One region of the Gottfriedia acidiceleris genome, then DNA from elsewhere that is predicted to be linked to it. Evidence: riboswitches for the same ligand, from Rfam matches in the RefSeq annotation. Region 1 holds a riboswitch; the other holds the start of a gene.
The links. Region 1 has a riboswitch for S-adenosylmethionine ahead of MY490_RS13400 (2,3-diketo-5-methylthiopentyl-1-phosphate enolase). Riboswitches for the same ligand answer to the same signal wherever they lie in the genome.

Region 1 (4,145 bases):
ATTTCCGCTAGTTCCTAAAAACCAATCTCGATCAGCCAGTACTTTTTTTACTTCACGGATTTCATCAAAATGTTTGAAAAAGTCCTTCATACTAGCACCTCCTTCTCTAATGAAGCTCGAATATCATAGAAATTTTCAAAAGGAATGAAAGGTAAAGCTAGTTCTTCACATTTATCTTTTAAGAAATCTCGAGCAAAAATTAAATTAGCTTCTTTTGCAATTTGTAAGTCAGTAATTGAATCGCCAATGACAATGATAAAATCATTTGCTTCACTAAATTTTCTCTTAACAGATGGTTTGCACATTCCACAATCATTCGTACAGTTTTGATCACAAGAGTGGTCCCAATGAATTTTTACAGTTTGGCCTGTAAAGTCGGTACGATTACATAAAATATCCGAGGGTGAAAGGTAATCCGCTAATATTGGATGAACAAAAAAATCTAGTCCGCCACTTACAACTTTTAACTCGTATTGCTGAACGCTTACAAATTGAATAAAATCCCTAAAACCATCTCGAATGACAGTACGATCGATTACAAAATCAGTCATTTCTTGTTTTTTAGTTGAAGGAATCGTAGCAAACATTTTCTCTACGCCTTCTCGAATCGAGATATTGCCATTTAATACTTCACTTGTTAATTCACTTACTGAAGGTGGAGCAAATTCTTTAATTAAATTAACGATATTGTCTCCCACCGTAATTGTTCCATCAAAATCACAAAAAATCTTTATTGCCATTGTTGTTTACCCCCAAAGTTGTAATGCTTTTTGTAGTGATGTATTTGGAAGTGCATAGTCTTTTAGCTCAACTCCAGATAATGTTGCTGAAATTGCTTCTCTAAATGCATTACCTCCACCGATTGGTCCATCCGGATGACCATGAACACCACCGCCAGCGTTGATAACTTGCTCAATTCCAAAATCTTGAATTAATTGAGGCACTAGTCCTGGGTGAATTCCAGCAGAAGGGACTGGGAATGTCTCTTTTAATCCATTTGATACTGTTAAATTTTCAGCGATTTTTAAAGCTGTCTCTTTTTTTAATGCAACTGATCCATATGGTGAAGGGAAAAGACTAAAATCTGCACCCGCAATTCGTAAAAGTTTACCAAGTAATAATCCTGCGTCAATACCATAAATTGGAGAGGAACTAAACGCACCCGACACAGCAGGATGAGCCATAATTGGTATATTAATTGATGGATCTTCTACCAATCCTTGCAGGACATCAATTCCATACGAGAATACATTTAATAAAAATACATCAGCACCAGCTTCAGCAGCACGTAATGCTTTTTCTTTTAACTCATATGTACGGCCCGTTAAATTTACCGCGTATAATGTTTTGTGTCCTGTTTTTTCATAAACTTGGTTCAAAATATTTTTTCCGTGAGTGACACGATCCGTAATAGATGTAATTGTGTCAAAAAGAATCTCGTCATCTTTAATTAAATCAACGCCACCTAAAGCTTGCTTTTTTAATTCTTCGGAAATGTATTGAATATCTCTGCCGATAATTGATTTGAAAATGCTCATTAATAAAGGTCGATCATATACATCCAATTTCTCTCGAATACCTTTAATACCAAATTTTGGACCCGGAAAAAGAGCTAAAATGTCATCCGTAAAATTTAAATCAATTAGTTTAATTTCACCATCAAGGGATAGCTTACCGAAAACTGTTGTTAAAATTGCTGGTAGATCAGCTGAAAAATTTAAGCTAGGATAATAGATTTCAATAATCCCTTTTGTCGGTTTATAGCCTAAAAAGTTAACGATATTTTCTTCGCATTCTATTTCACGAACTGAAAGAACTTTGCCTTTATGCTTTTGTAATTGAATTTGATCATTTTGAGGTAAATTTGTCCACGAACCAATCGTTAAACCTAACGCGATTGACTCTGCCTTTTTTTCTAACTGATGATTTTTATCATAAACTTGGTAAGTTGCTATTACTCCACTCATTTCAAAACCTCCAAAAATTTTAATCAAACAAAAAACCTCTCCACTAAGGAGAGGTTTACCTACACCTTATCTGCCAGCAAATGCTGCGAGAATTAGCACCGTACTAGTTAACTAGCCGGTTGCCGGGTTTCATCGGGCTCGGTCCCTCCACCTACTCTGAATAAAGTAATATTTAATTTTGAATTTTTAATCTAATCGCATTATTTCATGAACAATCACAATTGTCAAACATTAAATTTTGAAAATATTTCTATCTCTTTTAATCTAGTAACTGCTTCTTTCAATCTGTCAGTATCAGAAAGTAGGCCAACTCTTACATAGCCTTCACCATATTCTCCAAATCCATTTCCAGGAGCGACTGCAATGTGAGCCTTTTCAAGTAATAGATCAGCAAATTCCTGTGAGGTAAAGCCTGATGGGATTTTTAACCATGCAAAAAATGAACCTGCTGGTGCAGTTACTTCCCATCCAATTTCGTGACAACCGCTAATAAATACATTTCTACGCTCTTCATATAGTTCCAATAGTTGTTTTACACTTTCTTGAGATTCAGTTAGCGCAGCAGTGGCAGCTTCTTGAACAGCAGGGAAGATGCTAACATAAAGATGATCCTGTAATAGATTAATTGCTGAAATAACCTCTTTATTTCCAACTGCAAAACCGATTCTCCAGCCAGCCATATTATAAGTTTTAGAAAGGGTATAAATTTCAATCCCGGATTCCTTTGCTCCTGGCGTTTGAAGATAACTTAAAGGTTTTTTGCCGTCAAAACCAAATGCACCGTAAGCAAAATCATGACAAACGGTAATTTGATTATTTTTTGCTAGCTCAACAGTTTCTTTAAAAAATTCTTCTGTTGCTATAGCTCCTGTGGGATTATTTGGATAATTAATAAATAATATTTTACTAGCTTCCAAAACATCCTGAGGAATTAATTTATAATCTGGTAAAAATTGATTTTCTTCAAGTAATGGAAGCATGTATGGAACTGTTTTTGAAAGAGATATACCAGATAAATAGTCTGGATAGCCTGGGTCTGGAACTAAAATTGTATCTCCTTCGTCACATAAACAAAGTGGTAGCTCAACTAATCCAGCTTTTCCACCGAATAATATGGCTACTTCTTCATCTGGGTCTAAATCAACATCATACTCTCGTTTATAAAATTCTACAACAGCATTTTTTAAAGAGCTCATTCCTCTAAACGGAGAATAACGATGAGTTAATGGGTTCTCAACAGACTTTTGCAATGCTTTTATAATATGGTCTGGTGTAGGTTGATCTGGATTTCCTTGACCAAGATTAATGACATCATGACCATTACCTATTGACTGATTCACTTTTTGGACTAGTGAAGCAAAAAATTGTTTTGGTAAATTGTTTAATAGTTTACTATGATTCAAGTTAATCACTCCAAAAATATAATAAAATTAATTTGAATAGATCGTTTCTTAATCGAATGATTTTCATGAACGACTGTTGCAATAACTTTCACCATCATATATGCTCGATTTAAAAATGTCTATAAAATTTAGAATAGGGTGAATAAATTGTGATTAAAATTGCGTGTATTCAATCTGACGTTATTTTAGGTAAATCAAAAGCTAATTTAGAAAAAATGAAAACTCAAATAAACGAAGCTGTTAAAGAAAATGTCCGTATAATAGTATTACCAGAATTATGGACAACAGGCTATTGTTTGGAAGAAATTGGTTTGCACACAGGAGAACAAGAAGCTGTTATTTCTGAACTTCAGTCCATCGCAAAATTAAATAACGTAATATTGATTGCTGGTTCGTTCCCAATTGCAAGGGAAAATGGTGTTACGAATACGTTATTTGTTATTAGCTGTACTGGCGAATTAGTAAAAACTTATGATAAAGTTCATTTGTTCCAGTTAATGAACGAGCATCATTATCTACAATCAGGTGAAACAGATGGCCTTTTTGAAATTGATGGATTAACGGCTGCAGGTTTTGTTTGCTATGATTTGCGTTTTCCGGAATGGATTGGAGCTCATTCCCAAAAAGGTGCAAAAGTTTTATTTTTCGTTGCCGAATGGCCAATTCAAAGAATGAACCATTGGGAAATCTTATTAAAAGCAAGAGCAATCGAAAATCAGTGTTATGTTGTTGCTTGTAATCGAGTAGGAAAAGATTTAGCAAATACATTTGGTGG
Region 2 (4,145 bases), 2.1 Mb from region 1:
TATGGCTTTTTTATTACTAATCAAATTACTCCATATAGCTTGAAAATAAACTGAAAGCTTCCATACAGCACTTAATAAATAGACGCCATCTTTGTTAAGCAATCTTTTACAATTAGAAAAGGAACTTTTACCTACCGTATCAAAAATAATATCATAAGTATTCTTACTCTTAGCTAGATCTTCATTTGTATAATCGATTACTTCATCTGCCCCTAAAGCCTTTACCAATTCTACGTTTGATGTACTACATAATGCGGTAACTTCTGTACCAAAATATTTAGCTAGCTGAATTGCATATGTTCCAACACTTCCTGAAGCACCATAAATAAGTACTTTTTGTCCATTTTGAATAATACTTCTCCTTAGAAAGTGTAACGCAGTAAGCGCTCCGACAGGAATAGCTGCTGCTTGTTCAAATGACATATTTTTTGGTTTTTTAGCCAGAACACTTTCCTCATGTAAAGAGATATATTCAGCATTAGCTCCAAAAGTAAATCCACTATATCCAAAAACTTGATCACCTGTTTTAAAATTTCTTACGTTTTTGCCAACTGTGACTATTTCTCCTGCAAGCTCACAACCTGGTATTTGATTTTTCGGCTTAGTAAATCCAAACATAAGGCGTGAAGGCAGCCAATACATAAAAGGAAAATCGGAGCTTCGAAGTTTTACATCTCCTGCGGTTACAGTTGTTGCATGTATTTTAATTAATACCTCATCATCTTTTATTTTTGGTTTTTCAACTTCTGTTAATTGAAGAACTTCTGGTGGACCATATTTTGTACATATAATCGCCTTCATAGGTTCCTCCATTACAAACTTTAATTTAGTCATTTAAACCTATGAAAAATATTTTTAAGTATACCTATATGTAGAATAAAACAGTGTGATTCTAACTAAAAAAAAGACTGAATATAGCATATGCCATATTCAGCCTTAATCATTTTATTATAGACCTGCTTCAGTTTTTAAAACTTCTGCTTTATCAGTACGCTCCCAAGGAAGATCGATATCTGTACGGCCAAAGTGACCATAAGCAGCAGTTTGTTTGTAAATTGGACGACGTAGGTCAAGCATTTTAATAATTCCAGCTGGACGTAGGTCAAAGTTGTTGCGAATTACTTCAACTAATTTTTCTTCTGAAACTTTACCTGTACCAAAAGTATCAATAGCGATTGAAACTGGTTTAGCTACACCAATTGCATATGCTAATTGAACTTCAGCTTTATCAGCTAAGCCAGCAGCTACAATGTTTTTCGCAACGTAACGTGCAGCGTAAGCAGCAGAACGGTCAACTTTAGTTGCATCTTTACCAGAGAATGCGCCACCACCGTGACGAGCATATCCACCGTAAGTATCAACAATAATTTTACGACCTGTTAAACCAGCATCCCCTTGAGGTCCACCAATTACGAAACGACCTGTTGGGTTGATAAAGAATTTTGTGTTTTCATCAATTAACTCAGCTGGTACAACTGGTTTAATTACAAGTTCTTTCATATCATTTTCAATTTGAGCTTGAGTAGCTTCTGGACCATGTTGTGTTGATATAACAATTGCATCAATACGAACTGGTTTATTGTTTTCATCATACTCAACTGTTACTTGAGTTTTACCGTCTGGACGTAAGTAAGAAACTGTTTCATTTTTTCTAACTTCAGTTAAACGGCGAGCAATTTTGTGAGATAACGAAATTGGAAGTGGCATTAATTCAGGTGTTTCATTAACAGCAAAACCGAACATTAAACCTTGGTCTCCTGCACCGATTGCTTCAATTTCTTCATCTGTCATGCTACCTTCACGAGCTTCTAACGCTTGATCTACACCTAGAGCGATATCTGCTGATTGCTCATCGATAGAAGTTAAAACTGCACATGTATCTGCATCGAATCCGTATTTTGCACGGTCATAACCGATTTCACGGATTGTTTCGCGAACGATTTTTGGTATATCTACATAAGTAGAAGTTGTAATTTCACCTGCAACAAGTACTAAACCTGTTGTAACTGAAGTTTCCGCTGCTACACGAGCATTCGGATCATTTGCTAAAATTGCATCAAGAATTGAATCTGAGATTTGGTCACAGATTTTATCTGGATGACCTTCTGTAACTGATTCTGAAGTAAATAAACGACGTTGTGACATTGAGTCCCCTCCTAAATTGAATTGACGGATCTCTTTTTTCTCAACATAAGAATAAAAAGTTTGTTCCTATTCCTATGTTTCCCATTTAAGATAAAGATAACTCAGTGTAAATTACGAAATTGCCACTGTATTTAAGTTTTGAGCAAAAAAAAAGCCTTCCTCTTATCAACTATTACATGAGGAAAGGGTTCTTGGTTATTTGCCTTTCGCTCTTATCGTCCAAGACATAAAAAAAGTCTTGCATCAGGTTCAGCACCTTTCACTAAAAGTGAGGTTGCTGGGCTTCGTAGGGCCTGTATCCCTCCACCTACTCGGGATAAGAGAGTATCCGTATGAAAAGTATCATATTAAAATTTCACTTTCTTGTCAACAATTTTCATCACAACTTAGACATAATTCTACAATAGCTTTATCTCTACATTCATTTCTATTTAATTGGAAATTACTAATTATTACTTACATTTAAATAACTTACTTCATTTAATAAGTAAATTTTACTCAAATTTATTTTTTAATCAAATTCATAACACATTTTGCCAACTAATAGTATACACTATTAAAATAAATGTGTTATACTATTTATCGAGATACCTACATGGCAGACAAATTATATTTAAAGGATGGTATTAGTATATGAAGACAGTTGATGTAAACTTTGAATTAAACGAATTACTTACTAGTAATCAAGTGTATAACCAACTAAGCGTTTCTGAGTTAGTTGAAAAAGTCCTAACAAGACAAGAAGGAATTTTAACGTCAACAGGAGCAGTTAGCGTTTCAACAGGCAAATATACTGGACGTTCACCTAAAGATAAATTTATTGTTAAAGAGGCATCTGTTGAAAGTTTAATCGATTGGGGTTCAGTAAATCAACCAATCTCTGCTGACGTATTCGAAAAATTATATAGCAAAGTACTTAACTACTTAAAAGATCGTAACGAATTATTCTTATTTAAAGGATTTGCTGGTGCTGATACGGAGTATCGTTTACCTATCCAAGTAATTAACGAATTTGCATGGCACAACTTATTTGCTCATCAATTATTTATTCGCCCAACTGAGCAAGAGCTTCAAACTCATGAAGCAGAGTTTACAATTGTTTCAGCTCCGACATTTAAAGCAGACCCTGTAGTTGATGGAACAAATTCAGAGGCATTTGTTATTGTATCATTTGAAAAGAAAATTATCTTAATTGGTGGTACGGAATATGCTGGAGAAATGAAAAAATCCATTTTCTCAATCATGAATTTCCTATTACCACAAAATAATGTTTTACCAATGCACTGTTCTGCTAACGTTGGTAGCGAAGGCGATGTAGCATTATTCTTTGGACTTTCAGGTACTGGTAAAACTACATTATCTGCAGATGCAGACCGTAAGCTAATCGGTGATGACGAGCACGGTTGGTCAGATAATGGTGTGTTCAATATTGAAGGCGGATGCTATGCTAAATGTATCAATTTAACATTTGAAAAAGAGCCTCAAATTTTCTCTGCAATTAAATTTGGTACAGTTTTAGAAAATGTAGTTGTTAAATCTGATAGCCGTTTAGCTGACTATGATGATACAACTTTAACAGAAAATACTCGTGCTGCATACCCAATGCAAGCAATTCAAAATATCATTGAGCCAAGCGTTGCTGGACATCCGCATGCAATTATCTTTTTAACTGCTGATGCATTTGGAGTATTACCTCCAATCAGTAAATTAACAAAAGAGCAAGCTATGTACCACTTCTTAAGTGGATTTACTAGTAAATTAGCAGGTACTGAACGTGGTGTTACTTCTCCACAAGTAACATTCTCAACATGTTTCGGATCACCATTCTTACCGCTTCCAGCTGTAGAATATGCAAAAATGCTTGGTGAAAAAATTGAAAAACATAATGTAAATGTATTCTTAGTAAACACTGGTTGGACTGGTGGAGAATACGGCGTTGGTAAACGTATGAATCTTTCTTACACAAGAGCAATGGTTCATGCTGCACTTGAAGGTGATTT

Region 2: it holds a riboswitch for S-adenosylmethionine, as region 1 does, so the genes downstream of both, metK (methionine adenosyltransferase) here and MY490_RS13400 (2,3-diketo-5-methylthiopentyl-1-phosphate enolase) in region 1, are expected to answer to the same signal.

The regions. Positions count from the first base shown of each region.
Region 1 is NZ_CP096034.1:2,822,068-2,826,212, reverse strand. Features, by position in the region: gene MY490_RS13410 (methylthioribulose 1-phosphate dehydratase) at 1-90, opposite strand, end outside; gene MY490_RS13405 (2-hydroxy-3-keto-5-methylthiopentenyl-1-phosphate phosphatase) at 87-740, opposite strand; gene MY490_RS13400 (2,3-diketo-5-methylthiopentyl-1-phosphate enolase) at 747-1,967, opposite strand; SAM riboswitch class I at 2,031-2,134, opposite strand; gene MY490_RS13395 (pyridoxal phosphate-dependent aminotransferase) at 2,192-3,379, opposite strand; gene MY490_RS13390 (carbon-nitrogen family hydrolase) at 3,523-4,145, shown strand, end outside.
Region 2 is NZ_CP096034.1:765,747-769,891, reverse strand. Features, by position in the region: gene MY490_RS03640 (NAD(P)-dependent alcohol dehydrogenase) at 1-801, opposite strand, end outside; gene metK (methionine adenosyltransferase) at 949-2,145, opposite strand; SAM riboswitch class I at 2,355-2,468, opposite strand; gene pckA (phosphoenolpyruvate carboxykinase (ATP)) at 2,779-4,145, shown strand, end outside.